3 regions of the Microcystis sp. M083S1 genome follow, and region 3 is predicted to be linked to each of the others. Evidence: predicted binding sites of a transcription regulator. Region 3 holds the regulator's gene; each other region holds the start of a gene.

Region 1 (10,200 bases), on a different contig from region 3:
AACACAAAGACCGATATAGCTCAATCCCTCCTGTTTTTGGGGAAAAACTCCTAAATGATCTCGTTTTTCCCAGTCAATAGCGTCTTTTTCCGCTGCCGTTGCCAAGGGATAACCTAGGTGATTAGCCACCCGCGTGCGGAATTCCTCAATTCCCCACTCATCAATTAACCACATTAAACGGGATTTTTGACGATTGGCGCGTAATCCGTTATCGCGGTAAACTTCTAAAATCCCTCGGCATAAATCCACCACTTCCTGATTCGGTCTCACCCAAACATTCATAGGAATTGCCGCTTCACAGCGTTTAGCCGAGAAAAAGCCACCTACCACAACATTAAAGCCTAATTCTCCCTCTTTATAGGCAGGAACAAAGGCAATATCGTTAATTTCCGCATGAACCGAGTTATCCCGGCCCCCCTCGATGGCAATATTAAATTTGCGGGGCAGATTGCTAAATTGATAATTACCTTGACCGTAGTTGGTAATCATATCTTGGACTTTTTGGACTAATTCCCTGGTGTCAATTAATTCATCCGCATCTAGTCCCGCCATGGGTGAACCGGTAATATTTCTGACATTATCCATGCCCGATTGTACCGAAGTCATACCCACGGATTTTAGTCGTTGGAAAATATCAGGAATATCTTCGATACGAATACCGCGTAATTGTAAGTTCTGACGAGTAGTAATATCGGCATTGCCATCATCGCCGTAACGCTGCACGATTTCCCCTAAAACGCGCATTTGCTCACTGCTAATAATGCCGTTAGGAACCCGTAAACGCATCATGAATTTACCCGGGGTGACGGGACGATAAAAAACCCCCACCCATTTTAAGCGATGTTCTAAATCGGTTTTATCCATCGCTTCCCAACCGATTTGGGCAAAATGATCCAGTTCATCTTTAATGGCTAATCCGTCTTTTTCGGCTTTAAATTTCTCGAATTTATTGAGAGTCGTTCCATCTTTTTCAGGTGCTTGTACCACGAATCTATCTCCTTCTGGTTTGTGAGTGTAATTGTTCTAGTTGGTGGGGGTTAGAAATGAAGAAATCGCGATTTAACAATAAGTATTCTGTAAAATACTGTCGTCATTAGCAAAAATTTAGTAATTTACCTAGTCTCTATTTGTTATTTAATTCGTTTTAACTTGGGTGATTTTGTATTGTTTGTAACAGAAATTCGCTCACCATCGTGTTTAAGCATTTATATCATGCAGTAAGTGCATTGAGATGGGGTGTGGGGGGAAGGGAGCAGGGAATTTTCCTAAGCGAGAAACTTAACCAACTCCTCTAATTTTTGCCAAGCTAACCCACTGGCTAAAATGTCGCGAGCGAGGGCGAAACCGGCAGCATGGTCGCCAAAAGTGACCTTTTCTGCCACCTGTAGGGCAAGAGAGGCATTAATCGCCACAGCATCCCGTTGAGGCGGCGTTCCCCCCCCTTGCAGGACATTTTTGAGGATTTCGGCATTTTCTGGCACTTCCCCGCCTTTAAGGGCATTTAAACTGGCTCTGGGGATAGCAATTGACAAGGGATCGATCGCCGCAGAAATCACCTCGCCATTATTTAATAAAGCCATATCGGTCAGATCTCCTAACCCCACCTCGTCGAGTTTTTCCCGGCCGTGAACAATAATCGCCTTTGGGATTCCCATTTGTGCTAAAGCTGTGGCCATGGGGGTGAGAAATTGCTGGTCATAAACCCCGATAACTTGACCTGTGGGACGGAGAGGATTAACTAGAGGACCCAGAAGATTAAAAACCGTGCGAACTTTCAGGGTTTTGCGGAGATTAGCCACACTTTTCAGGGCTGGATGCCAACCGGGGGCAAAAAGAAAGGTCACTCCCACCCCATCTAAAGCCGCCGCCACCTTCTCGCTAGGGGCGCTCAAATTAACCCCAAGATATTCTAAAACATCGGCCGAACCGACTTTACTGGAGGCGGAGCGATTGCCGTGTTTAGCCACTTTTACGCCCCCGGCGGCCGCCACAAAGGCCACGGCAGTGGAAATATTAAAGGTTGAAGCCCCGTCACCGCCGGTGCCACAGGTATCGATAACGGGAGTGGTATGGGGTTTAGGGTCTTCTAAGCGAGATTGTTGCCGTAAAACTCCGGCCATTCCCGCTAATTCGGCGGCCGAGACTCCTTTTGCTTGCAAAGCCGCTAAAATCGCCCCCGATAAAACTTCCGGAATCTGGCCGTTTAACCATCCGGTCATTAATTCTTCAGCTTGGTTAAGGGAAAGGGATTTTTGATCGAGTAGTTGCTGCAGTAGGTTTGGCCAGTCTTGAGTGGTCATCGCTGTTCCATTGCTGTGGGGATGGGGCGATATACTATCATAGCGGTTTGTCTGGAGAATCGATCGCTCCTAGTAAGTAGCTGGTTATAATTAAATTAAAAATGAATTTTAGGTTCGATCCCCCCTGCCCCCCTTAATCCCCCCTTAATAAGGGGGGTGCCGATCCCCCCTTAATCCCCCCTTGATAAGGGGGGCATCTGATAACTTTTAACGCCTACCTACTTAATTTTTACTTTAAATCGAGCAAACCCTGTTCTTTTAACTTAGGATTAAAACGAATTTCCATCTGTACTCCCCGTTTTTCTAGAGTTGATAAAACATCGTTTTCTACTCGTCTGGATACCTGTTTTAATAACTTGATTTGCCCTACTTCGTCAGCACTTTGATAAATTTCTTTTTCTGTCTCAGTCATGGCTAATTTAGCATCAATTGGTTCTGTCCAGAGTTTTTCATTGTCGATTACTGCCTGACTTTCTCTTAGCCAAGCTTGTTTAATCGATTCGAGAATAGTCCGATTGGGACGCTCAATCAACTGGATTTTTAGCCAATAACAAGCTTGGGGCCGTCGGGCAAGATGTTGTTTTAAACTGAGATAAATATCACGAGAATAGCCGACAAAATCTAGGACTTGCTCTCGATTAAAAATGGCATAAACCCCGATTTTTCCCTGGAAATCAGCAGAGATATTACCCGTGGTATCTAGGTAGGGAATATATTCTAATTGTTGGAGATTAGCAAAAGTATCAGGCTCATTCATAATTAATCGTCGCTCATTGGTTGGAGATAGCTAAATTATACCTAAGTAAGTAGTTATAATTAAATTGAAGATAGATTTTGCCTCTGATCCCCCCTTAGTCCCCCCTTGATAAGGGTAGGGTCGTTTCATTCTCTCTTATGTCATTCTCTAAAATCCTTATCTGGCAACGTTTTTAGTCGATTTCTCGGAAATACATAGCTGAAAATTTGTCAAAACGTCGTGCTTTGTAGGTTGATTCATGAATCAACCTACTATGAGAGCAAAAACCTGTACTTCCCTGCTCCCTAGCTTACCTCATAAGCGATTAAGGGTAGCAAAAAAAGAATTAGATTCGGAGAATGAATCAGTCCTACCTTGATAAGGGGGGTATCTGACAACTTTTAACACCTACCTACCTAAGTTTGAATTTTATATTGCGGGCTGTGGCTAACCTAGTATGGTAAACTAACAGTTGCCCTGCCGTTAGTCGCAGGGAACAATAAGCAAGTGAGCATAGCTGAGGTTCCTCCGTATGGATATCTTTCAGGAGTACGGTATTGAGTACCTGTACCACATGACTTATATAAATAACCTTACCTCTATCATTACGAATGGATTGTTGTCACATAATGAAGCCTATAGGAGAGGATTAATAGAAGTAGATATTTCTGATCCAGATGTTCAAGATAGAAGAGCTAATCGAAAAATTGACGAAATACCACTACATGAATATGTCCCGCTGTATTTTTCACCCAGAAATCCAATGCTGTATAGTAGGAAACAGCATCAAGATGACATTGTTATTTTGGGAATTGAGCCACAACTTTTATTAGAAACAAATGTTATCTTTTCTGATGGAAATGCAGCGGCAGGGGAGACTCGGTTCTATCGGGGTGCGCAAATGCTTAACCAGTTGCCGTGGAATGTAATCTGGGCGCAATACTGGAATGATTTCGAAGATGGCAAGCGCATGAAGTGTGCAGAGATACTTGTTTACCCGACGGTAGCGCCCAATAGGATCAAAGCAGTATTTTGCCGTTCCCAGAAGCACAGCAACGTTATCCTTGCAGCTATACAGAGAACTGATATTATAGGAATGGTAGGTCCAGGTTTATATTTCTAGTCATGCTACATTACACAGATACCACAGTTTTCAATGTCAACACGCAAACGATTGTTAACACAGTTAACTGCGTTGGTGTAATGGGTGCTGGCTTGGCTCTAGAGTTTCAGCTAAGATTTCCAGAAATGGAAAAAGACTATGTAGAGCGATGCAGGAAAAAAGAGGTTAAAACTGGAAAGCCTTATCTTTACAGAAATTATGGGAATGTTTGGATTCTTAACTTCCCGACAAAGGATCACTGGAAGTATCCCTCTAAAATTGAATGGATAGATGAGGGACTTAAGTATTTTTCCATTAACTATCAGAAAGGCGGCATTACTTCGATCGCTTTTCCTAAGTTGGGATGTAGTCATGGTGGACTTGATTGGGGTGATGTATCCCCTTTGATGGAAAAATATCTGGGAAACCTCGATATTGATGTATTTATTTGTTTAGATCAAGAAAAGGAAGCAACGGGTGTAGAGGGTTCAATGGTTAGTTTGGTCAATAATATTGAGAGCTTTGGATGGGATAAAGAACTTAATCTCAGAGCTGATATCAGAAAAAAAATAATTCATGCCTTACCAATTAGAAGATTTCGAGAGTTAGGAAAAATTGAAGGTGTTGGTAAGCAGACATATAATGATATGTTTAGCTTCTTATATCAATCCGTAAAGAAATTTGAGTTTGAGAAAGATAAGCCTAAATCTGCTAATACATTGCAACTTCAGATTCTGGACACAATTACTGAAGAAGAGAACTGGCAAGAATCTACCAATCAGTTAAGTTCTCAATTAGAAGCAGTAGGTTTTTATGAAGAACGCACTGAGATAAACACTACTCTTACTACAGAGGAGAATCTAGGGGCTTCTGCAAGTCAGTCAAGTTCTCCGTTACAAGCGGCATCTACTACTGAAGAACAGAGAATTATGGGTGCTTCTTGCAATGAAAATTATGATGCTTTCCTGATAATTCTGCCCTATATAGAACAAGCACTTAGTACAGAGCGCACAAAAGATGAAATTTCTGAAATGTTTAAGCTTCCTAAAAAGTTGGTAGGTGAGTGGTTGGAAGCGGCAGAAAAACTTGGTAAAGTTAAAAAGCTTACACGTCCTGTTAGGTATGTTGCCACATCGAATCAGTTGCAACGGCAATTAGAGTATGAGTTTGCGGTATAAGCTGTAAACAGGCTAATAACCGTGTTGCATAAGCTGTTAACTATCTATCTAAATTAATCGTTTACCGCAATATCAAATTGAGACAGATTCTGTTAAAACGACAGGTTGCGTCAACTGTGATGAATCGATCAAATTCCGATTCTGGAAGGGTAAGAAGTTGACCATTTTTGACAAGAGGCACTAGGAGCAAGTGTTAGTAAAATTAATCTTGATCAACTGCTTGCCCTTTAAAATTGTACCAAAAAGTTTTAGGCTAAATTAGTCCCCAAAAATGATCAATTCTCAATGCCTACTGCTTCTCTTAACGAAATTGTTCACGCGGCCCTCAGTGGTCAAGTGGTTTCTTTTCCCACGGATACAGTCCCCGCTTTAGCGGTTTCTCCCCCCTATGCTGCCTTAGTTTTTGCCGCTAAAAAACGGACTTTTGATAAACCTTTAATTCTCATGGCGGCCTCAGCAGCAGATTTATGGGATTATGTCAAGGGAAGTCAGGAAGAAAGGGAAATTTGGCGGCAAATGACCGAAAAACACTGGCCCGGCTCCCTAACTTTGGTTTTACCCGCTTCTGAAAAAGTACCAAAAGTTCTTAACCCGAAGGATCCTAGCACGATCGGGATCCGAGTTCCCGCTCATGCGATCGCAAGAGAAATTCTCGGTCGAACTGGTGTTTTAGCGACCACAAGTGCTAATCTGTCAGGACAAGAGCCTTTATTAACTCCAGAAGCGATTATGACTACTTTTCCCTCGGTGACGGTGTTAGCGCCCACAGAAAGGCAAGCATGGGGAATAATCAATAGTGGACAACCCTCCACCGTCGCGCGTTGGCAATGTCAAGGATGGGATATCTTACGACAAGGGGCAGTTTTTCTGTAAATATGGACGATATTGACGCTTTAAAACGGGAATTACAGCAAACTCGCCTCGCTTATCAGATGGCCGTGGCAATTAATCACCTCAAAAGCAGTTTTTTGGGACGGGTTGCCCACGAATTGCGATCGCCATTGAGCAGTATGATCAGTCTCCATCAAATGATTCTCGCCGATCTTTGTGAAAGTCCGGCCGAGGAAAGGGAATTTATCGCCCAGGGACAACTGGCGGGCTGTAAACTGATGGCAATGCTCGATGAGATGATTAATCTCTCCAAACTAGAGTCTGGTACTATACCTCTCGATCAAGAAATTTTTTCTTTAACTAAACTCTGGGAAGATTGGGCAAGTTTAACCTATTTACAGGCAGCTAACCGCAATATTAAGCTTAAATTTAGCCCTTTAACCGATGATATTGCTATTATTGCCGATTATCAGCGTTTATTTTCTGCTCTTGTCCTTCTCGTCGATGCAGCGATCGCTAACTTAACGAGTGGCTCTATTTGTATATCGGTAAGCGCCCTTGGCGAGAAAAAAGTCACTATTGTCCTAGAATTTCCCGGGGAAATCGCTCTCTGGCAAATGCCAGAAATTTCCCCTTTGAGTTTAGAATCAAACCCAGAAGAAGTAAAACAATTTACTCAAGCTCTTGGCTTTTCTCCCAGTCTTAAATTTCAGTTAGCGAAGGGGATTATCGAAGTCTCGGGGGGGGAAATGAGCTTAGATCAAATCGATAACAATAGTCAGGACAAGCTCACACGGATCGTTTTTTCTTTACCTCGATCGCCGGACAGGAAAAATCCTCGGGATAACGATTAAATAATACCATCGTCGTGGTGGCGTTGCTTTGGAAACCAATGCGCCGGTAAAATTTCTCTTGATTAGTAGTCATCAAATAGACTCTTTCCACCCGATTTATTCGGGGATGGGCCAAGACTGTTTCTACTAATTTACGCCCTAAACCCGCTCCCTGATAATCGGGATGAACGATCACATCCCAAATAGTTGCCCGATAAATGCCGTCAGAAATGGCGCGAGCAAAACCAATTAATTGCCGCTCATTCCACACCGTCACCACTGGATCACTATAGTCAATTGCGGTTTCTAAATCTTCTAAACGGCGATCAATTGCCCAAAATGCGGTTAAATTAAATAATTCTCGTAGTTGCAATAGATCTATCTTGCTTTTATCCTCGTCAAACTGAATCCGACTACAATCAACCATGATATTTCCTTAGTCTAAGACTAAAAAATAAAAGAGGATTCACGCTCGATCGGGCTGATTTATGAGCAATTTCCCCTAATCTATGTGTTTGATTATACTAAATGTCTAAGATAATCTCTAGTTGATTTATCGTGATTTCTTGACAAGTTATTAATCAGTGATCGGGAGTCGGTCGTCAGGAGATAGGAGTCAGGAGATAGGAGTCGGTCGTCAGGAGACAGGATTCAGTCCCGATGAAAAAATTTTCACTACCAGAGATGAAAGAGGTTTTCTTCCCTACACCCCACACCCCACACCCCACACCCCAATTCATAATTCATAATTCATAATTCATAATTCCCACACCAATGCTTAACAATCAAAGATCTTCGCCGGTGTCTGTCATTTGTTTAGGGGAAATCCTCTATGATCTAATTGCCGATCAAAGCGATCGCTCTATAGAGAAAGTAACTTCTTGGACAACCTACGCGGGGGGTGCGCCGGCAAACGTGGCCTGTGGATTGCGAAAATTGGGCATAAATTCGGCTTTTATCGGTTGTGTGGGCAAAGATAAACCCGGAGAACAGTTAATCGCCTTGCTAGACGCTCTCGGAGTCGATACCACTGGTGTACAGTATCATGCCACCCTACCCACCCGACAAGTTTATGTCACCCGCGATGCTGGGGGAGACAGACATTTTGCGGGTTTTGGCGGCAGAAAAACAACTGATTTTGCCGACACTGCCCTTAATGCTGACTTATTACCCGAAAATCTGTTGAAAAATGCCGATTATCTAGTGATGGGAACCCTAGGGTTAGCCTATCCCCCAGCAAGAGCGGCGATGATGCGGGCCATCGAATTAGCTAAAATTTACGCGGTGAAAGTATTGGTCGATATCAACTGGCGACCGGTTTTTTGGCCTAATCTTGAGGCCGCTCCTGATCAGATTCGAGATTTTATTGCCCAGGCCGATTTGCTCAAATGTAGCGAGGAAGAAGCAAGCTGGTTATTTGGCACTGATAGCCCGGGAGAAATATCATCACAATACCCCAATTTAGGGGCAATTCTGGTTACGCGCGGCGCAAAAGGTTGTAAATATCATTTAGGCGAAAATAGCGGCACTGTAGAGGCTTTTTCTGGGGAGGTAGTGGATACCACTGGGGCGGGGGATGGCTTTGTGGCTGGTTTTTTAGCTCGTGCCGGTCTTGTAGGCGATAAAATCGAGGAAAATGCCGATTTAGCGCGTAAGGCGGTGATTTATGCCTGTGCGGTGGGGGCAATGGTGACAAGGGGGGCAGGAGCGATCGCATCCCAACCGACTTGGCAGCAGCTGGAGGAGTTTCTAGCGGCCTTTGAATCCTAGAAATTAGCTCTTATTTGCCAGTTTTTTGGTCAAACCAGTCTAAAACCCGATTCCATGCCCACCAGCGATCGCTATCGCCCCACTGACGCTGACAGGATAAACTGCTGATATAACCCACATGACCGCCATGGTTGGTTAAGAGTAGATCGACGTGGGGATTATCGGCGATCGCTGCTTGCAGATCGGGAATAACTGCGGGGGAAAAGAGGGGATCATCGGCCGCGTAGAGGATAAAAGTGGGTTTAGTTAAATAGGGTTGAAAGGGCAAGGGACTACTAGCGGCATAATAGTCATAGACTGTCTCAAATCCTAGCTTTTTAATCACTAATTCTCGATCGAATCCGGCAATCGTGGTGGCGCGAGTAATTGCTTCGGGATCGATATGATCGGGATGAGCTTGATGGATGCGTTTGGCTAACTTGCGTAATTCCCTGGCGATCGCTTTTTCCAGATGTTTCCCCCAGGTATCCCGGACGAGATAGGATAAGGAACGATTAGAGTCTAAATTAGGACAAATTACCGCCCCACCACCGATATGGGCGGGATCGATCCCCAGATCTTCCTGATTCTCTGCCGATTTAATTCCCCAGAGGGCTAATTGTCCCCCCAGAGAGTAACCTGTGAACCAAAAAGGAGCGGGACAGCCCATTTTTTGAGCTTGGGCGGCAATATGAATGAAATCTAGCCCTTCATAGATGCCATCGGAGGTGAGAGTCGGGGATAATTCGGCTGTCTTACCGTGGGCCCGCCAATCGAAGAGGACGACTGCGTAGTTTCTCGCTACGGCTTTTCTGCCTAAAATCCTTAAAAACCATTGATTATCTAAGTCTCCCGTGATGCCGTAGGTCCCGATAATTGTTCCTTTCGCTTGCGGGGGAATGGAAACAATCCCGTAGATAGGGACGGCATTGGCCCCGGTGAAAATGGTTTCTTGATAGACTGGTTCGGGAATAGCGATCGTATTTTGCCAGGTTTCTCGCGCTTTTAGGGACACATAGAGAGTCATGGCAAAACCGTTTTTCAGCAATGGGGGCGGAGTGTAGGTGAGATTATCGGTCTTCGTCCTCGGATGGGCAATCATGGCAGCACAGGGGAATCTAAAAGTCAAGAGGGGGAAACAAAAATTAACTTATGTCCACCGCTTTCTTAAAAATTGTAAAGCAAATTGTCCCAAGCGGCGAGCAACTCTGGCAGGGCAGTGGCCGACCAATTGCCCTCACAACCGCGACCTTGATAGAGAATAAATCGCAGGGAATAATGATCGGGAAATCCTGCCGCTTCTAACCATAAAAGCTCGCTTTCCGCTTCACAAGCAATACTTTCTTCATCCATTAATTCTGTGGCCATGGCCGCCATAGTTGCGGTCAATTGTGATAGTAACCGACGCAAATCTTGCCACTCGGCCTCGGTCAACTCCATCGCCCAATCATCGCCACCAATTAATCCTTTA
Region 2 (10,200 bases), on a different contig from region 3:
TAGCTGAATTTCCCCCTGATCACTCCCATATCTGGTACTTTTGGATTTCAAAAAAGGCTAAAAGTCTTATCCAGCAAGGTTTTTAGATTTATTCAGCAGACCTTAAGTAGGGTTGGCTGAATAAGTCTGTTGGTGGGGTTAGGAGTCAGTAGCCGGTCGTCAGGAGTCGGTCGTCAGGAGATTATTTTTGTTTATTCTTCCCACTTCCTAATTCATAATTCATAATTCATAATTCCCACTGATAACTCAGGAACTATGCAAACAATCTTTTAGCGCGTAGGCTACCTGTTGTTGTTCCTCAAAGCTTAAATCGGGGAACATAGGTAAAGATAACACTTTTTCACTGGCCAATTCAGCCACGGGTAAATCACCTTTTTTATAGCCTAAATACTGATAAACCGGCTGTAAATGTAGGGGAATCGGATAATACACCATCGATAGGACATCTTTTTCCTGCAAAGCCGCCCGCATTTGGTCACGATTTTCCGTTAGGATTGTGTACTGATTCCAAACGTGCTTACCCCCGGCTAAAGCGGCGGGTAAAGTGATATTAGGCAAAGGTTGCAGTAATTCCCGATAACGTTGGGCAATCTCGATCCGTTGATTATTCCAAAAATCGAGATATTTCAGCTTAATTTGCAAAATAACCGCTTGAATGGCATCTAAGCGGCTATTCACCCCAATTACCTCATGGAGATAACGCACCTTGCTGCCGTGTTCTTTAATCATGCGAATTTGTGCCGCTAACTCGGGGTTATTGGTGGTAATTGCGCCACCATCGCCACAACCGCCTAAATTTTTGGTGGGAAAGAAGCTAAAACAGCCAATATCGCCGATACTCCCCACTTTCTGCCCATGCCATTCTGCTCCCGTTGCCTGAGCGCAATCCTCAATCACCAATAAATTATGGGAACGAGCGAAATTTACCACCTCAGACATATTGACAGATTGCCCAAAAAGGTGTACGGGGATAATCGCTTTAGTCTGGGGAGTAAGCGCTTTTTCCAACAGTGCCACATCGAGGTTAAAAGTATTAATATCGATATCGACAAAAACTGGCACTGCTCCGACTAAATTAATCGCTTCGGCGGTGGCAATAAACGAAAAAGTAGAAGTGATTACTTCATCCCCCGCTTGAATACCGAGGGCGCGTAGTGCCAGATAAAGGGCATCGGTTCCCGAATTACAGGCGACACAATCGCTAACACCATGATAGAGGGCAAATTGTCGCTCTAATTCGCTCACAGCTTCACCGCCAATATAGCGCCCAGAACGGAGGATTTCTAAAACGGCATGGTTAGCTTCTTCGCTGATGACTTGGTATTGACGGGATAAATCGACGGGGGGAATTGTACTCACGCGCTTTCACTCAAATTAGAGACTAATCGGGATTTGTCGGCGAAAAGAAGGAATAATTAGTCAAAAATAATTATAAACTTGCTATTTATAGATGAAGTATCCTTTTAATTTGTTTCTTTTATTTTTATGGATGGATTAGTAGAACTAAATCTGGTGGATTTGGGTTGGGCTTTGGGGATGATGGGTATTTGTTTACTCCTCTCCCGTTGGTCAAATTTAGCCCTAGAGGGCCAATTATTATTAGCGACTGGTCGCTCGATCCTGCAATTATTAGTGGTAGGCTACGTTATCGCCGTTATTTTTTCCCTTGATAATCCTCTGGCAGTGCTGGGGATTTTGGCAGTAATGATGACTATCGCGACTATTGTTGCTAAAAATCGCATTGATAGCCGGGATAAAGCCCTATTACCGCTAGTTTTCGGCTCTTTATTAATTAGTAGCTGTCTAACTTTAGGTTATGCGATCGCTTTAATCATTCAACCAGAACAATGGTACTCACCCCAATACTTGATTCCCTTGACGGGGATGGTGTTAGGGCAAGCGATGAACAGTGCCTCTTTAGCCGGGGAAAGATTAAGCAGTGCCATTAAAAGTCACCGTTTAGAAATCGAAACCCATCTTTGTTTGGGGGCAACCCCTCAACAAGCGATCGCAGCTTATCAAAAAGAAGCGATTCGAGCTAGTTTAATCCCCACCCTCAATCAGATGATGGTAGTGGGTTTAGTCAGTTTACCCGGAATGTTCACCGGACAGGTATTGGCAGGAAGTGAACCTTTAAACGCCGCCTCCTACCAGATACTGATCCTGTTTATGATTGCCCTAGCTAACCTAATCACCGCACAATTGGTGACAGAGGGAATCTATCGGCGCTTTTTCAGTGAGAATTTATCACTGCTCAGTTAACTAATTTAGCTTTTCCACTTGCTGGCGACGACTTCAGCGAGATCAACCACCCGTTGGGAGTAACCCCATTCGTTATCGTACCAAGCGATAACTTTTACCATATCGCCACCCATCACCATGGTGAGACTAGCATCGATGATCGAGGAGGCATCAACACCGCGATAATCAGAGGAAACGAGAGGTAAATCATTATATTCGAGAATTCCTTTCAAAGAATTTTCCGAAGCTTCTTTGAGGACTTCGTTTACCTGTTCCGCGATCGTGCTTTTTTCCACTTGCGCCACTAAATCCACCACAGAAACGTTAGGAGTGGGTACCCGCAGAGCGATACCGTTAAGTTTCCCTTTCATGTCGGGGATAACTAAGGCTACAGCTTTAGCGGCGCCGGTGGAGGTGGGAACGATGTTAACGGCGGCGGCGCGAGCGCGACGCAGATCCCGGTGACTAGCATCCAGAATCCGTTGATCACCAGTGTAACTGTGGGTGGTGGTCATCGTCCCTTTGATGATGCCGAAGTTTTCGTGAATCACTTTGACGACAGGAGCAAGACAGTTGGTGGTACAACTGGCATTACTGATGACGTTGTATTTATCGTGTTCGTATTCGTGAGCGTTGACACCGACGACATAGGTTCCCACACCCGAACCTTTACCCGGTGCGGTAATGAGGACTTTTTTAGCTCCTGCGACAATATGCTTAGAAGCGCCCTCTTCATCGACGAAAACACCGGTAGCTTCGATCACTAAATCTACACCCCATTCTGCCCAGGGCAGATTGAGGGGATTGCGATCGGAATAACATTTAATAGTCTTACCGTTAACAATTAAAGAATTATCATCGGCATCGATATTAGCGTTAAGTTTGCCTAACATCGAGTCATATTTGAGCAGGTGAGCGTTACTACGGGGATCGGATGTATCATTGATCCCCACTACCTCCAAGCCACTATTAGTCCGTCCTAACCAACATCTTAGGAAATTACGTCCAATCCGTCCGAAACCATTGATCGCTACTCTAATCACTGCTGCTTGCCCTCTACGTTTTAGTGCAATACATAAAAAAATAATTAATGTTCCCAATCATACCTTAAAGGTTGAACTTTGCGATCCTGATCGGAAATAATTTATTACCTCACCAATCTTATCGGGTTTAAATGAGGAAATTTAATTGATTACAGCGATTTAAAGCCAAAATCAGCCTAAATAGGGTCTGCTGAAAAAGTTTTTCGTGGGGACAGGGTGTGGGGTGTGGGGTGTGGGGTGTGGGGTTTTACCGGTTTTGAGGTGGCCAATTACCTAATTTTTAGGGAAAAAGTCCAAGGATTTTCCCCCTGATCACTCCCATACCTGGGACTTTTTGATTGACAAAAAGTCTAAAAGTCTTACCCAACAAGGTTTTTAGATTTATTCAGCAAACCCTAAATAACCGCTAAAAAATTCTCATAACCCCATTCCCTCTTTAGCTGTCCGCCTTTTCGGTGATCAGATGTGAGTTTTCATTTTACTGATTACTGATCACTTAAAGGTTCCCGCTCCTCTTATCCTCAAAAAAAACTCGTTTACTTTTCTGTAAACGAGTTCACTTTCCATGATACGATTAATAGTCTTGTGAATTATTTGGCAACTGCTACCGGTGCTTTGACGGGCTGGGGCTGCAGGTCGCGTAAACTTGGGAAAAGGAAGTGGTTTTCCTCCACATATTGCGCTCCAAACAGTCCTTTTTCAGCCCAGAAATAGCGATCGGTTGTATGCTCGTTACGCTTAACAATCAATAAAGCTGGTGGGCTAATGCCTATAGCTTGAATATACTTACGCGCCGCAGTTACGGGTTTATCCTCGCCACTTTCAATACTATACTGGGGTACAAGTTCAAGTATCTTACGTCCTTCTTGACGACGGCGACTCTTACGTTTCCGTTTTCTGGCCAACCCAATTACCTCCTGTTTTGGCTAATCGTTGTAATGATAGTTACAAAAGCCGTAGCGATTATATCCCTTCTAGACCAAGAAATCAAGTGTCTCTCACAAAGCCAAGTACAGACAAGTTTGACCGGAAGCTAGACTGGGACTATGTTTAAGTTTTTCTGACAAAAACACTCCCCCAAATCCCGATACAAAACTTATTATTCTTAAACTTTTTTTAATATATACCGCGATCCACCTCTAAAATAGTGACCAAACCCTTGTCCTAATTGCTTTTTACTGGCTGCCCTCGATCCAAGAGAATCGCCCTTCTCTCCCGTGTAAACTGGGAAATAAAACTCGCAACCCTAGCTTTATCAAGGTTTTCTGATTTTTTACTTTTTACTTTCTTGGTATGCCCTTCTCCTTCCCCTCCCGGACTCCCCTGAGTAATGATTTTATTGCCCTCTGTCAGGCACAGATGGAACTTTTGCGGGAGCAAATGGAAGCGGACAGAAGTGCGGTTTATTTAACTGAACCTTTATCGAGTGATTTAATTCCAGTCGTTGTTTATCCGCCCTTTAATCCCCCTTCTCCCCAAACAAAGCGGCTTTCCTTACAACCAGGGCAACCGGCGGCCGACTTGTTAACTGCGGTTAAGTTAGAAGATTTATCCCACCTCTGGAGTAATCAGGAGACCGTCAGCGGTCATCGCTTGTTTTTACCCTTAATGTATGAAGAGGGCATGATCGGATTATTGGTGACAACCAGAGAAAAACGACCTTGGCAAAGTTGGGAATTAACCCAGATGGAAAAAATCACCCAAACCCTCGCTTTAGCCTGTGTACTCGATCGCCAATTGGGAGAAGAACGCTATTATCGACAATGGCAACGTCAGCGCCTCGATACCTTTCTCCATCAAATCCGCAATCCCCTCACCGCGTTAAAAACCTTTGGTAAACTTCTACTCAAAAGGCTGTTAGCCGAAGAAAGTAACGATCCCGCCATTACCGGTATATTGAGGGAAAGCGATCGAGTTCGGGACTTAATTGCCGAATTTGAGGGACAAATTCAGCAAGAAAGCGAAAATTACCCCACTGTCGATATTCCTCTCCTGCAAGCGCAATCTTCCCCCACTGCCTTTCTCTTGCCTGCTGGCAGCAGCCAACTAACTCCGATCGATATCCATGATATTCTCGATCCGCTGCTCCTTTCCGCCCAAGCGGTAGCCAAAGAGAGAAATCTCAGTTTAGAAAGGATTTACGGGGAAGACATACCACTTATTCGGGCTAATATCCCCGGTTTGCGGGAAGTATTCAGTAATTTAATTGATAATGCCCTCAAATATACTGCTGCTGGCGGAAAAGTTACCGTCGAGGTAAAAAATGTTAAGAATAGTGTAGAAATTGTTTTTAAAGACACGGGTTATGGTATAGCGAGGAGCGATCAAGAAAGAATTTTTCAACGTCACTACCGGGGAGTGCAAGCGGGGGGAGATATACCTGGTACAGGATTGGGGTTAGCGATCGCCAAAGAATTAATTACCAGCATGGGGGGGACGATTGAATTTATCAGTCCTAATCCCGAGGGAACAAGTTCCCTTTATCCTGGCACGGTTTTTCGGGTTAGTATGCCAGTTATACTCGATGATAACCTCAGCATAGAGGGATGATCTGGCCGTAAAATCTGCCGATCAGGACAATCGGTGGGAGTGGTCGGTTAAAATTTCTGAAAAATATCAGTATCAATGTTAACTTGGCCGTGAAGCAAAGAATTAACTAATTATGCCGACTATCGAACAATTAGAACCCGCTAATAAGGCTGATGTGTTAGTATATATGCCCTACTATGCCAAGGACAAACATAGTATCCTGCCCTATGCGATCGCTTTGTATCAGGGAGGATCTTTAGAAGGTCGTCGTCGCATAGAAAATAGCGAAGGGATTCCCTTTGTGGCCTCTTGGTACGTATCAAAATTGCCCTCGGAATTGACCCGTTGTCGTTTACAATTTGAAGGACAGGCCGACCTAAGCTATGAGATGACGATTATTAACGCTGAGTTGATCGAATATCTCATCGGTGCAATTAAAACCTTTAAGCAGCTAGGTTCGGCCGACTTTTCGCAGGGATTTTATCGGAAACTGCTGCAATTTGAATGATAAAAATCGAGATTGTACGGGTTAAAAGGAGCAAATCGTGGCGAAATCAGCCAAATCTATACTTATCTCTTCCCTAGAACCCCTCAGTGGTAAATCGGGAACTATCGTCGGTTTAGCGCATCTCTTGCGGCAAAAAGGACTAGAGATAAGTTATGGCAAACCAGTGGGCAATTGTCCGGGATACGTCGATGGGCAATTGGTCGATGAGGATGTAGAATTTATCCGGCAATTACTAGAATTATCCCCCAAACAGCTGCGTTTACCGGTGATCTACACCGATGTGGATTCCGTTGCTAAACGTCTACAAGGTACAGATAAACAGGACTACGGCAATATTCTTGCTGGCTATCTCGATCGAGTTAACAGTGATATTATCCTCCTCGAAGGGCCGGGGACTCTCTGGGAAGGCAGTATTTTTCAGTTATCGATGGGGGAGATGGCCAAAATTCTCCAGACTCCAATCCTATTGGTGGCCCGCTATAGTTCTCCCCTAATTGCCGAGAGTCTGCTGAAAGCAAGAGAGGAATTAAATAATCAGCTGCTGGGGGTAGTGATTAGCGATATCCCGGCCGATGATTGGGAGGAAGTACAATCTCTCCTGAAACCCTATCTGGCCCGCCAAGGTGTGGAAGTTTTAGGACTGTTACCCGCTAGTAAACTGCTGCGCAGTATTAGTGTTCGGGAAATTGTCCATCTTTTGGGGGCCAAAGTATTATGTCGGCCCGATCGTTTAGATTGGATGGTAGAAAGTTTAGCGATCGGGGCAATGAATGTCAACGCCGCTTTAGAATATTTTCGCAAGGGGGAAAATATGGCCGTGATCACGGGCGGCGATCGCACAGACCTACAGTTAGCTGCCCTAGAAACTTCTACCACCTGTTTGATCTTAACTGGTTCCATCTCTCCGGATCCCCTGATTCTGGGCCGGGCCGAGGATTTAGAAGTCCCGATTCTCTCGGTAAATTTAGATACTCTCACCACCGTGGAAATTGTCGATCAGGCCTTCGGCAAGATTCGCTTACAGGAACAGGTAAAAGTCGCTTGTATTCGAGAATTAATGGAGGAACATTTCCAGATCGATCGCCTGTTAGAAAAGTTAACAATAGGGGTGTAATTTCTCCCCGGCTGCCGAGAATTTCATTGGAAATCACTTCATGAGTCTATCATCACCCCCTGTGTCCCCTCCGGTCAAAGAAAATGACTGGAGCTTATTATTAAGATTACTTCCCTACGCAAAAAAGCAAAAAGCCCTGCTATTTTGCTCATTAATACTTCTTTTTCCCCTATCTCTCACGGGGGCGATCCAACCCTTAATTATCGGTCAAGCGGTCTCCCTTTTGCAAAAGGAACAAACTTGGGATTTTTTGGCTCAAATGCCCTTAACAGCAGCCATTAATACCTTAATTATTATCCTGTCAGCTTCGATTATTTTACGACTGATTTTAGGGACAACACAAGGTTATCTAGTGCAGAAAGTCGGTCAGTCCATTACTGCTAATGTCCGGGAAGATTTATTTAGTCATGTTACTTCCCTTTCCTCCAGTTTTTTTGATCGCTCTCCCGTGGGACGTTTAGTCACTCGTTTAACCAGCGATGTGGAAGCATTAGGAGAAGTTTTTGCTAGTGGGGCGATCGGAGTTGTCAGTGATTTGGTCAATATTTTAGTTATTATCATCACCATGTTTACCCTACAATGGCAATTAGCTCTATTGTTGGTGTTGATGTTATTTCCCGTCACTGTTTTAATTATCTTTTTTCAAAAACAATACCGCATCGCTAACTATCAAGTACGCGAGGAATTATCAAAACTTAATGCCCAATTACAGGAAAATGTAGTCGGAGTTAATATTGTTCAATTGTTTCGCCGCGAACGCTTTAACGCTGAAATGTTTCGCGCTACCAATACTCACTATCGTCGCTCCCTAGATAAAACAATTTTTTATGATTCGGCCGTCTCAGCTACGTTGGAATGGATCGGATTAATTGCCGTGGGAGGAGTATTATGGTTAGGCGGGATTTTTATTCTCCAGAAAACCATTGATTTTGGGGTTTTATCGGCTTTTATTTTATTCTCCCAACGTCTCTTTAATCCCCTGCGTCAGTTTGCCGAAAAATTTACCATGTTTCAATCGGGTTTTACTGCTATTGAACGCATTGGGGAATTAATTAGTATTCCCATTGAAATAACCGATTCTAACAATTATAAAGAGATTTCTTTTCCAGAAAAATGTCAAACTGGCGAGATTATTTTTGAAAATGTTTGGTTTGGTTATAAACCTGATGAATATATTATCAAAGGTCTCAATTTTACTATTCATCCGGGTGAAAAAGTCGCTTTAGTCGGTCCCACTGGTGCGGGAAAAAGTTCGATTATTCGTCTTCTCTGTCGTCTTTACGAACCAAGTAAGGGCAGAATTCTAGTGGATGGTATCGATATCCGTTATCTTCCCCAAGGGGAATTAAGACGTTATATTGGTGTCATTCTCCAAGAAACTTTTCTCTTTGCTGGGGATGTTACTCGCAATATTACTTTAGGAGAAAATTATGATTTTGAGCAGGTGAAGGCAGCGGCTAAATTAACTAATATCGATCACTTTATCGAGGAGTTACCCGATGGTTATCATACCCGTTTACGCGAACGGGGCGCAAATTTGTCGGGAGGACAAAAACAATTACTCGCTTTTGCGAGAGTCGCTATTCGTAACCCAGAAATTCTAGTTTTAGATGAAGCTACTGCTAGTTTAGACGTGGGGACAGAAGTATTAATTCAAGAAGCTTTAGAACAGATTTTAGTCGATCGTACTGCTATTATTATCGCCCATCGTCTCTCCACTATTCGCAATGTCGATCGAATTCTTGTGCTGAAACGCGGGGAATTAGTCGAATCGGGAACCCATGAAGATTTATTAACCAAAGACGGCCTCTACGCTAGTTTATCGAAAATTTGGGTTTAAAAGCCCGAAGTTCCAGCATTTGTCTTAAATTTTCCCATTCTTTTGCAAATAATCGACTAATGCCCATAATCCTAAGCGATAACTTTCGGCCCCAAAACCGCTAATCTGTCCGATGGCTATATCGGCAATGTAGGAATGATGACGAAAAGACTCGCGTTTGTAAATATTGCTTAAGTGTACTTCCACACAGGCAATTTTTGTGCCTAAGAGTGCGTCGCGGATGGCGATACTGGTATGAGTATAAGCTGCTGCATTAATCAAAATACCGTCATGCTGACCCCATGCTTGCTGAATCCAGTCCACTAATTGCCCTTCCTGATTGGACTGGTGCGCGGTTAAATTCACCCCTAAACGGGTAGCTTCTTCGCTTAAAAACTGGTTAATCGCTTCTAAATTGACGTTACCGTAGAGATTCGGCTCTCTTTTCCCCAATAGGTTTAAATTCGGCCCGTGTAAAACCAGAATGCTTAGTTTATTCACCACTGTCCTCCCTATGATCACCAGAATTAATCTTATCTCGATCAGGGATTATTGCCTATCAACAGCATTTTTGCCGCTACGGTAATCAGACTAAATCCAGTTATTAAAAACTGATTATTTATTCTCCGTTTTGCAGGAGTGCCTCTCCTGATATGTAGCCCATACTCCACGGATTTAGTATTGCTTCCGATTTTATCACTCAATCCAAGCTTTTGGGGGGTTCTACCCCCCAAACCCCCCGCGCATTAGTTTTTCGGTGGGATGCTTACACGCAGCTGCTGACGCATCTGTAATAATACTAAATTCGGTTATTAAAAACTGATTATTTATTCCCCCTTTTGCCTCTTGCCTTCTGCCTCTTGGCTCTCCTGATATGTAGCCTATGCTCAACGGATTTAGTATAATTTAAGAGTCACTCCCCTTGCAGGAGTGCATCTCCTGATAT
Region 3 (10,200 bases):
GTCCATAAAGTGTTAACTGATGAAGATTTTCAGAATTGCCTTGGCTCGGATAGTCAAATCCTTATTTTGTTAGCTGCTGTTCTCGGTATCTTTATTTCTATTCAAGAGATTTGGAAATTATTTGAAGCGAAGTAATAGAAATGCCAGCTTTATCCATATCCAAAAGTTATACTAAATCCTGTTGAGAAGGTTTTGATCCCCCCTTGATCCCCCCTTAATAAGGGGGGCGCTGATCCCCCCTTGATCCCCCCTTAATAAGGGGGGCGCTGATCCCTCCTTGATCCCCCCTTAATAAGGGGGGCGCTGATCCCCCCTTGATCCCCCCTTAATAAGGGGGGCGCTGATCCCCCCTTGATCCCCCCTTAATAAGGGGGGCGCTGATCCCTCCTTGATCCTAGGGTTGATTCATTGTAGGGTTGATTCATGAATCAACCCTACTACCCTTAATAAGGGGGGTGCTGATGATTTTTAACACCTACCTACTTAAAACTACATTCCCATAATTTCGTAACCGGAATCTACATAAATAATCTGTCCGGTAATACCACTAGCAAGATCACTGGCTAAAAAAGCGGCCGTATTTCCCACCTCAATTTGTGTCACCGTGCGATGTAAAGGAGCGATTTCTTCCACATGATGGATCATATCAAGAATTCCCCCCACGGCCGAAGATGCCAAGGTGCGAATTGGACCGGCAGAAATACCATTAACTCGGATCTTTTGACCACCTAATTCGGCGGCTAAATAGCGAACACTCATTTCTAAACCAGCTTTTGCCACCCCCATTAAATTATAGTTAGGAATTACCTTGACACCACCGAGATAGGTAAGAGTGATAATACTTCCCCCTTCCGTCATCAAAGGTTTAGCCGATCGAGCTAGACGGGTTAGGGAAAAAGTGCTAATATCTAGGGATTTAGTGAAAGCTTCCCGAGGGATGGCGGTAAAATCGCCCGTTAAACCCTCTTTATCGGCAAAAGCGAGACAGTGAATCAAAATATCCAGTTTGCCCCATTTTTCCGCCACTGTAGCGAAAGTATCTTCTACCTGTTGGTCATTTTGGACATCGCAGGGGACATAAAAAGCGGGATTAAGTTCATCGGCCAATTCTCGCACTTTTTTCTCAAAGCGGCCTTTTTCGTCGGGGAGATAGGTGACACCGATATTTGCACCAGCTTGATGGAGTTGTTGGGCAATTCCCCAAGCGATCGAGCGATTATTGGCAATTCCCGTCACTAGGGCGTTTTTTCCCGTTAAATCTAACATAGTTCTCGTTTCTCTTACAAAAATCTCCCCAATAGCCGACCCCAGCGAGATTCGGTATAATAGGGATACAGATAACGGGGCAGCAATGATCACCCCTCCCCCATTGTCTGGCAAAAAGCGCCCAAAACTTTTCCCAGTTTAGCGAGCGGTTGTGTTTAATAGAGGTGACACTCGTTGGATAATAAAAACAATTTTCCCCTTTTTTGGATGTGAGATGGACTTATCATTAATACAAGATAAACCCCTAGCAGATGTGTTCCGTCGAATCGGCAGCGGCAATTTCCCCCCGGTGGTGGAGTTGTTCGAGCGTGGCAAAACGATCTTTTTCCCGGGAGATCCCGCCGAAAGAGTCTATTTTTTGCTGAAAGGAGCCGTTAAGTTATCGCGAGTCTATGAAGCGGGAGAGGAAATTACCGTGGCTCTACTGCGGGAAAATAGCGTCTTTGGTGTGCTATCCTTACTCACCGGCCAGCGATCAGATCGTTTTTATCATGCCGTGGCTTTTACTCCGGTAGAATTACTCTCGGCCCCGATCGATCAGGTAGAAAGGTCCCTCCGCAATAATCCCGATTTATCAATGTTGATGCTGCAGGGGTTGTCCTCGCGGATTCTGCAAACGGAAATGATGATCGAAACCTTGGCTCACCGGGATATGGGTTCACGTTTGGTCAGTTTTTTATTGATTCTCTGTCGTGATTTTGGGGTTCCCACCACCGATGGTATCCGGGTTGACCTAAAATTGTCTCACCAAGCGATCGCAGAGGCGATCGGTTCTACCCGCGTCACTGTCACCCGTTTATTGGGAGAGCTGCGGGATCAAGAAATGGTCTCAATTTACAAGAAGAAAATTACCGTCCATAATCCCGTCGCTCTCAGTCAACAATTTACTTAAATTCTGGATGACTAGCGCTTATATTTTGGTTTTGGCCATCGTGGTTTTAGGTGGTCTGATAGCGGTGATTGGCGATCGTATAGGTAGCCGTATCGGTAAGAAAAGGATGCGTTTATTTAATCTGCGTCCGAAACAAACCGCAACTTTGATGACGATTGTAACGGGAATTTTGATCGCCGGTTCCACTTTAATTGTCTTGTTTGCTTCTAGTAAATCCCTGCGTCAAGGAGTTTTTGAACTGGATCGCCTGTTAAATGAACGTCGTGCTGCTATTAAGGATTTGGAAAGACAGGTAAGAAAAACCACCGAGCAAAAAAATCAGGTGGAAAAAGCGTTAAAAACGGCTAAAAGTGAACAGATAGCCGTGCAGAAACGTCTAGAGGTTCTTAACAAAAATTATCAAGCTTCTCGTCAACGTTTGCGGTTAGTTTCGGGACAGTTGGAAAAGTTTCGTAAGGAAGTGGCTAATTTAAATAATGAACGAGTTATTTTAACTAATCAAAAGGCACAGTTAATCAGTCAACGGGATCAATTGTCCCAACAAAAATCAATTCTTTCTAGTCAGATAAATCAACTACAAACCACAGTTCAAGTTAGAGATAAAGAGTTAGCTAATCAACAAAAGTTATTAACAACCAGACAAGCGCGACTTCAACAGTTGGAAACCCAACAAAAAACCCTACAGCTAGAAATTGATCGCCGGGATCAACGTATTGGAGAACTCGATCGATCGATTGTGGATAAAAATTTAGCTTTGGAACAGCGCGGGGGAAAATTAAAAGATTTAGAAACCCAAATGGCTTTTCTTAAGCGGGAAGTAGAAGTTTTAGAACAATACTATCAAACCTATCAAGAATTGCGGGAAAAACAAATCGCTATTTTCCGCGGACAGGTGTTATCTTTTGGAGCTTTTCGTATTGTTGATCCCCAAGCTATTGTCGCTGTTATTGATAAGTTATTGCGAGAAGCGAATATAAATGCTATCCGTGCCACCCAACCGAATCAGCCTAATTTTGACCAGCGTTTAGTTAAGATCACAAAAGCACAGGTAGAACAGTTAAGTCAACAATTACAGGACGGTAAAGAATATGTGGTGAGAATCCTTTCCGCAGGTAATTATGTCTTAGGAGAAAGCGAGATTCGTGTCTTTGCTGATGTGGTTCCCAATCAAAGAGTTTTTGAGGAGAAACAGGTAATCGCTGCCGTTTCCATTGATCCCCAAAATATGACGGAAGAAGACCTACAAAAGCGTTTAGATTTACTCTTAGCTTCGGCTCAATTTCGCGCTAGAAGTGCGGGAGTTTTAGGGTCAATTCAAGTGGAAGATGGGTTATTAACTACGGTAGTTAACTTTATTGGTCAAGTGAAAAAGTCGGGTAATTCTATCGAGACACTTGAGGCAATTGCTGCTAGTAAAACTAATACGGCTGGCCCCTTAACTTTGCGTTTAGTGGCGGTAAAAGATGGTAAAATTATTTTTAGTACGTCTTCTTAAAAGATAGCTAAAGTTAGGATTTGAGATTAAAATCAACTCCTTCGTAAATATCGACAAGATTTAAGCTAATTCCTAAAGAATCTAGGGATATAATTCCCCTGGCTGGGGTGTATTCTTGCAGTAACCAATTATTGTCTGATGTTTTGCTATAGGATTCTATTAGTATCTCCCCTTGACTGACGAGAAGATATTGGTTTAATTGGGGTATAGAACGATAATAACGAAATTTATCACCCCGATCATAACTAGAGGTGGAAGGAGATAAAACCTCTATAATTAGGCAGGGATTTAAAATTTCATCGTTGCGATTATCACTCAATAATGGTTCCCCGGCAATGATCATTAAATCTGGGTATAAACCGCGATTATATTGGGGTATCCATAGTCGCAAATCACTGGGAAAGACTTCATAAATAGTTTTCCTTAAAGCATTGTCTAACAAGCGAATTAAATTGCGTACCAGTCGATTATGATTGATGCTTCCCCCTGTCATCTCGATAATTTCTCCGTCGTGATATTCGTGTTTAACCTCGGCTATGGTTTCTAAATTACGATATTCTTCTAAGCTGAGGGTTTTGGTAGGAGATCGAGTTAGCATTTTCTCTGTCACAGAATTTTTAATCCTCCTGATTATAACCTAGATCACAGAAAAAAAGGTTATCATTCATAAATTATTCCTCAATTAAAATCAATTCCTTCGTAAATATCAGCAAGATTTAAGCTAATTCCTAAAGAATCTAGGGATATAATTCCCCTGGCTGGGGTGTATTCTTGCAGTAACCAATTATTCTCTGAGGTTTTGCTATAGGATTCTATTAGTATCTCCCCTTGACTGACGAGAAGATATTGGTTTAATTGGGGTATAGAACGATAATAACGAAATTTATCACCCCGATCATAACTAGAGGTGGAAGGAGATAAAACCTCGATAATTAGGCAGGGATTTAAAATTTCATCGTTGCGATTATCACTCAATAATGGTTCCCCGGCAATGATCATTAAATCTGGGTATAAACCGCGATTATATTGGGGTATCCATAGACGTAGATCGCTAGATTGAAGACGATAATTAGTTCCTCTTAAAGCTAATTTTAGCAGGACAATAAGATTAATGAGAATACTATTATGATTGATGCTTCCCCCTGTCATCTCGATAATTTCCCCGTCGTGATATTCGTGTTTAGTTTCTGCGCTAGTTTCTAAATTACGATATGCTTCTAAGCGGAGGGTTTTGGGAGACGATGAAGTCAACATTTTTCTAGATCAGAGCTTCTTTTATTTAATGATAACACAATTAATGCTACCTGTTTAATCCTAATTCCCCCTGTAGAAAATCAATAAATTGTCTAGCAGTTCTTCCCGATCGCCCATTATGTTGGGTTGCCCATTGTTTGGCACGAAATTCTAGGTCTTCTAGGCTAATTTCTAATTTAGCTAAACTTGCTAAATGACGCACTATTTTCAAATACTTTTCTTGATTAGCGGGTTCAAAAGTTAGGGTTAAACCAAAGCGATCACTAAAGGATAATTTTTCTTGTACTGTGTCCCAATTATGCACTTCATCACTATCTTTTGGTTGTGGTCGATCGGCGAAAAATTCTCTGACTAAATGTCGGCGATTAGAAGTGGCATAAACTACGACATTTTTCGGTCTAGCGGTGATGCTTCCCTCTAAAACAACCTTTAAAGCTTTAAAAGCTTCATCGTCTTCTTCAAAGGATAAATCATCGACAAAGATAATAAATTTCTGTGGTAAATCTCGCAGAATTTCAATAATTAATGGTAGGTCTTTTAATTGCGATTTTGCCACTTCAATTAAGCGCAATCCCTGACTATGATATTTTTGCAATAATCCCTTGACTAGAGAAGATTTTCCCGAACCACGGCTGCCATAGAGTAAGACATTTAAAGCGGGATAACCTGCCAATAAAAACTCAGTGTTTTTAATCAAGGTTTCCTTGGCCATTTCATAACCGACTATTTCTTGAATCTGCACGGGATCGGGATGAGTAATCCCTTGTAATCGGTTTTCTTGCCACCTTAAAGCTTGATAACGGGCAAAAATTCCTGTACCACATTCGCGATAATAATCGGCTAGATCTTCGACTAATTCCGTCCAATCTAAACCAGAATGTAGAAAACTTTCTAATTTATTGTCCACTTCCCAAGCGGGGAAACTGAGAAATTTAATTCGTTCAAAAATTGTCGAATTGCTGAGGCTATAAATGCTAGAATTATAGAGAGATTGGAGGATAGATAAATCCTGTTTCACGCCATTAATTAAAGATTCGGGTAACTCCCAAACACTTTTTTTCTGTACCTGTTGACTAAAGGGATTGTCATCTAATAAAATTTGTTCGACTAGAAAATCATTCCAACTAATATTTTTAGATGCTAAAGCTTGAAACCATTGACCATATGCTTTTAGAAAATCGGCGATATTATCCGTAGATAATAGGGTAATAAATGCCTGGCCAATAGCATTATCAAAAACCCCTTGATACAAAACTAACAAGCTGACTTTTTGGTAAATTTCAGATATCATTTTTATTCTCCACTAATAACTAACATTTCATGGCTGATTTTTTGTAATTCCTAATCCGATTTAATAATTGCCGTCCTGTATCCAAGAAAATGTAAATCAGTTATTATTCTATCAAGATAGGGTAATCTCTGCAAGATTAAGGTTAAAAAAGGGAAAATGCCTACCGACTAATTCCCAAGATTTCTTGAATTGATTTTCATTTATCTTAATGGTGAGGTACAAAGTTCTCCTTTTGGGGAGTCAGTCCCGATGAAAAAATTTTCACCCCCACAGATGAAAGAGGTTTCCTTCCCTACACCCCACACCCCACACCCTACACCCTCTTTCAAGTCAGGAGATAATACCGTGTCAGGTTACACTTCCTCTTGATGAGAAACACTGTATTTAATAAAATTTAACCAATCTTGGATTTCCTGTCCTAACCAGAGACATTCATCCTCGCGGAGATTCTGACCGATAAGATAATAATTTTTAGCCGTCCGCAGACGAATCTGATAGTTAGCTTCTGTACCATTGCTATGAAGAAAAATACCCCATAAGTCTTGAGTTTTGAAAGCAAATTTTTGGTAGATAAAATTGAAGAGTTTATATTTAATTAAAACTTCTTGAGGGGTAAGAATTAACTGCATCTCCCGCAAAAAAATAAAACCAATCAGAGCTATAATAAAGGTAATAATTGGGGAGATAAAGACAGTGATAGTAAGGAAAATCGCCAAAGACCAGAGAGTAGGCGCATCGGAAGGTAGCTTAATTTTTGGGGGTAAATTAATCTCTAAATTATCCTTATGTTTAGCGATACGGATGGAACTGTGGGGAGGTTTTGGTAATTTCTTAGGATCAATTAAACTTGAGGCTTGGCGATAGTAGGGATGTTGGAGAAATTTCAGGGCTTCTCTGGCACTTTTAAACCGCTTTTCTACCGCTACATCGGTCATAGTTTCTAACCAATCGATTAAATCATCATCGATTGTCACCAGTTGGCGAAATTGAATTTTAGAGTCGCGGTGGGGCAGTTCTATCGGGACAATTCCCGTCAATAAATGAATTAAAGTCATGCCCAAGGCATATAAATCAGAACTGGGAACCGCCCGGCCCCAAAATTGTTCTAGGGGTGCATAACCACTCGTCCCCACCACGGTAAAAGTAACTCCTGTTACTGCACCGCGGGACTGGACTGCGCCAAAATCTACTAAATAAACGTTATTTTCCGAGTTAATAATTAAATTACTAGGTTTAATATCTCGATGTAATACTGGGGGCGATAATTCCTGCAAATAGATGAGAATTTCGAGAACTTCTTGGGCAATAGTTCGAATTACCGTAGCGGTGAAACGTTGCCCCCTTTCTAAGCGATCGCTTAGAGATTCTCCCGGTATATAATCTTGTACAAGCACAAACCAAGGAATCCCGTCACCTTGATTTTTATCGAGGGAAAAATAATCGCGATAGCGGGGAATACGGGGATGATGGAGAGAAGCTAAGACGGCTGCCTCCCGTTCAAATAATTTTAATTCTTCCCACTCCATCTGGGGACTAAAAGCGAGGAGTTTAATAATTACCGATTCTTGGGATAATAGATCAGTAGCTAACCAGGTTTGACGACCGATAGCGGTATTGCCTAGGCGTTGTTGCAGTTGGTAACGTTCAGCTAAAAGAGAATCAGAAGTAAAGGTCATGTTGGCTTTTCCCTTATTTAGACCTGTTTTTTGTCAGGAAAACTGCTGTGGAGGTACTAATTAATATCGATTTGTTTTTTTGCTGTCCAACAAAGGGCGATTCCTTTTTCTTTATAGGAAGATTCTCCAACAAAGATAGGATATAATGTAGATTCCCCACGATAGATAATTTCCTGACCATCAAATCCTAGAAAAATCGGTTGATTGGGTTGAATTGCCTGATAATCTCGTTGGAGAATCTGAGGATGTAACATGGCTTTAATTTCACCCTGTTCATCCCTAGGATAATCGATCGAGCCTAAACGTTGGTAAACTGTTAGGGATTCGCCGAAAGTATCGAGATGGGCAGCGAGATAATTTTCCTGTTCGATATAGTCTAGGATTTGATAGATGAGTGTTTCGGTTTGACGAAAAAGATAGGGACAGATGACACCATGGTTAACCGGACCGATTTCTAGGGTAAAAGCTAGGGGACAAATTCCTTTAAGAAAATGATTTTCTTCCTCGCTGACGGGATGATAAATTAAGCGCACCTCAGGATTAATTTTAGTCAGATAGGTAAAGAGTTTTAATAGCCAAGGATGGGGGTTAGAATAAATAATCGCCAGCATCATGTTAGATGTGGTGCTGTGAATATCTATTAATAAATCAATGGATTTTTCTTGGATTTGTTGATAGATATATTTCGCTATTAGTTGCTCGTGTTGCCGATAATTAGGATTGGCTAAATCTGCTCGGTTAAAACAACGATTTAAATCCGTATCGACATATCTAACCCGTTGCTTTAGGGCCAAGGGATTGGCGATGAGAGTGTGGGATTGAAAACTGCTGCGGGCCAGGAGATTAGCTGAGTTTTGCAGGTATTTAACCAAATAAGCGGGAGTTAGTTCATTGCCATGCACACCGGCAATTAAAGCCAGATTTTTAATAGTAGTTTTCTGCTCGATCATTTTTTATAATTTTTGAAAAGTTGTAATTATTTATGGTTTACTGAAAAAGTTTCTTGGTGGGGTTAGGAGACAGTTATCAGTTATCAGTTATCAGTTATCAGTTCACTGAGAAAACTCCCCACACCCCACACCCCAATTCATAATTCATAATTCATAATTTATAATTCATAATTCATAATTTATAATTCCTACACCCTCTTTCAAGTCAGGAGGGGCAGGTTTACCAACCCACCCCTATAACTGATTTAGAAAAACCAACCGTAGGAATGAAGACCTTTACCTAAAAGATTCACCCCTAAATAACATACCCAAACCACAACAAAACCACTCGCCGCTAGAATAGCCGGTTTTCTTCCCTGCCATCCCCGGGTAATGCGGGCATGGAGATAAGCAGCAAAAACTAACCAAGTGATTAGCGCCCAAGTTTCTTTTGGATCCCAACTCCAATAGGAACCCCAAGCTTCATTGGCCCAAACCGCCCCGGCGATGATACCGATGGTGAGAAGGGGGAAACCGAGACCAATGACCCGATAACTGATATTATCGAGGGTTTCCGCCAAGCTAAGACGTTGGGGCGAAAGAGTCGCCATCGCTGTTAAGGTGGGAGTTAAAAGGGCGGTTGTGCCACCGTTAGCCGTTTCCACGAAAATTGGAGCCGAAAGAGTGGTAGATAACTTATTTTGCAGACGATAGGCTCCCGTACCCACGGAACTGCCTTTTAACTCGATATTTTGACCTCTAGTAACGATCAGAAAAGCGATCGCCATCAGGGAACCCACCATCAAAGCAGCATAACTTAACATCATGACGCTAACGTGCATCATCAACCAATTCGATTTTAAAGCCGGAACCAAGGGTGCCGAAGTTTGCATTTCTCCTGGTAAAGACAAAGTGGCAAAAGCGGTAATCCCCATGGCTACAGGAGTCGTCACCACCCCCACCAGGCGACTGCGGCTAGTGTACTCAGCAATTAAATGAACCGCAGTTACACCCCAAGCGAGAAAGAATAAAGATTCGTAAAGATTGCTAATGGGGAAATAACCCGCTTCTAACCAACGCGCTCCCAATAAAGCGGCGATACAGAGGTTAGCGATGGCCACTCCCGTGCTGCCCAGGCCCGGCAACAAAGGTATGCTAGGAAAGGCTGCCCCAGCCCAATAAACCAGCATGGTTAAAAACAGGACTAAAAAAGAAGTGTTATCGAGAAAGTTCTCTAAGCTAACTAAATTCATGGGATTTCTCTCGTTTGTCGCTCGCTCGCTACCAAGTATTCCATCCTCTATCCTATCCCATCGGTAAGGCGATCGAGATAGGGAATTGTTAGTATAAACTTTGCATTTTCACTCTCACCCACCCTAAAAATTATGACTAATCAA

What was found. Region 3 encodes NtcA, which controls nitrogen genes in cyanobacteria. Its sites were predicted from a motif close to TTTGTANCNNNNGNTACAAA; they were not measured.
Region 1: the regulator NtcA is predicted to act here: its motif matches at 1,159-1,178, upstream of IM450_RS06395 (ferredoxin--nitrite reductase).
Region 2: the regulator NtcA is predicted to act here: its motif matches at 4,217-4,236, upstream of IM450_RS06765 (DUF3155 domain-containing protein).

The regions. Positions count from the first base shown of each region.
Region 1 covers NZ_JADBTB010000067.1:38,515-48,714, reverse strand. The annotation lists gene IM450_RS06395 (ferredoxin--nitrite reductase) at 1-987, opposite strand, end outside; gene trpD (anthranilate phosphoribosyltransferase) at 1,266-2,300, opposite strand; gene IM450_RS06385 (GIY-YIG nuclease family protein) at 2,530-3,057, opposite strand; gene IM450_RS06380 (DUF4433 domain-containing protein) at 3,569-4,159, shown strand; gene IM450_RS06375 (macro domain-containing protein) at 4,162-5,316, shown strand; gene IM450_RS06370 (L-threonylcarbamoyladenylate synthase) at 5,602-6,189, shown strand; gene IM450_RS06365 (sensor histidine kinase) at 6,144-7,001, shown strand; gene IM450_RS06360 (GNAT family N-acetyltransferase) at 6,937-7,407, opposite strand; gene IM450_RS06355 (carbohydrate kinase family protein) at 7,755-8,750, shown strand; gene IM450_RS06350 (YheT family hydrolase) at 8,761-9,831, opposite strand; gene IM450_RS06345 (DUF1818 family protein) at 9,897-10,200, opposite strand, start outside.
Region 2 covers NZ_JADBTB010000070.1:22,383-32,582, reverse strand. The annotation lists gene IM450_RS06780 (DegT/DnrJ/EryC1/StrS family aminotransferase) at 247-1,359, opposite strand; gene IM450_RS06775 (ABC transporter permease) at 1,486-2,262, shown strand; gene IM450_RS06770 (type I glyceraldehyde-3-phosphate dehydrogenase) at 2,268-3,284, opposite strand; gene IM450_RS06765 (DUF3155 domain-containing protein) at 3,875-4,189, opposite strand; gene IM450_RS06760 (GAF domain-containing sensor histidine kinase) at 4,578-5,834, shown strand; gene ebsA (type IV pilus biogenesis protein EbsA) at 5,947-6,321, shown strand; gene IM450_RS06750 (phosphotransacetylase family protein) at 6,359-7,435, shown strand; gene IM450_RS06745 (ABC transporter ATP-binding protein) at 7,476-9,275, shown strand; gene aroQ (type II 3-dehydroquinate dehydratase) at 9,300-9,755, opposite strand.
Region 3 covers NZ_JADBTB010000210.1:12,414-22,613, forward strand. The annotation lists gene IM450_RS19325 (hypothetical protein) at 1-135, shown strand, start outside; gene fabI (enoyl-ACP reductase FabI) at 490-1,266, opposite strand; gene ntcA (global nitrogen regulator NtcA) at 1,481-2,158, shown strand; gene IM450_RS19340 (DUF3084 domain-containing protein) at 2,166-3,653, shown strand; gene IM450_RS19345 (Uma2 family endonuclease) at 3,667-4,251, opposite strand; gene IM450_RS19350 (Uma2 family endonuclease) at 4,332-4,907, opposite strand; gene IM450_RS19355 (ATP-binding protein) at 4,954-6,198, opposite strand; gene IM450_RS19360 (serine/threonine protein kinase) at 6,552-7,874, opposite strand; gene IM450_RS19365 (aspartoacylase) at 7,931-8,824, opposite strand; gene ccsB (c-type cytochrome biogenesis protein CcsB) at 9,070-10,056, opposite strand; gene ftsH (ATP-dependent zinc metalloprotease FtsH) at 10,189-10,200, shown strand, end outside.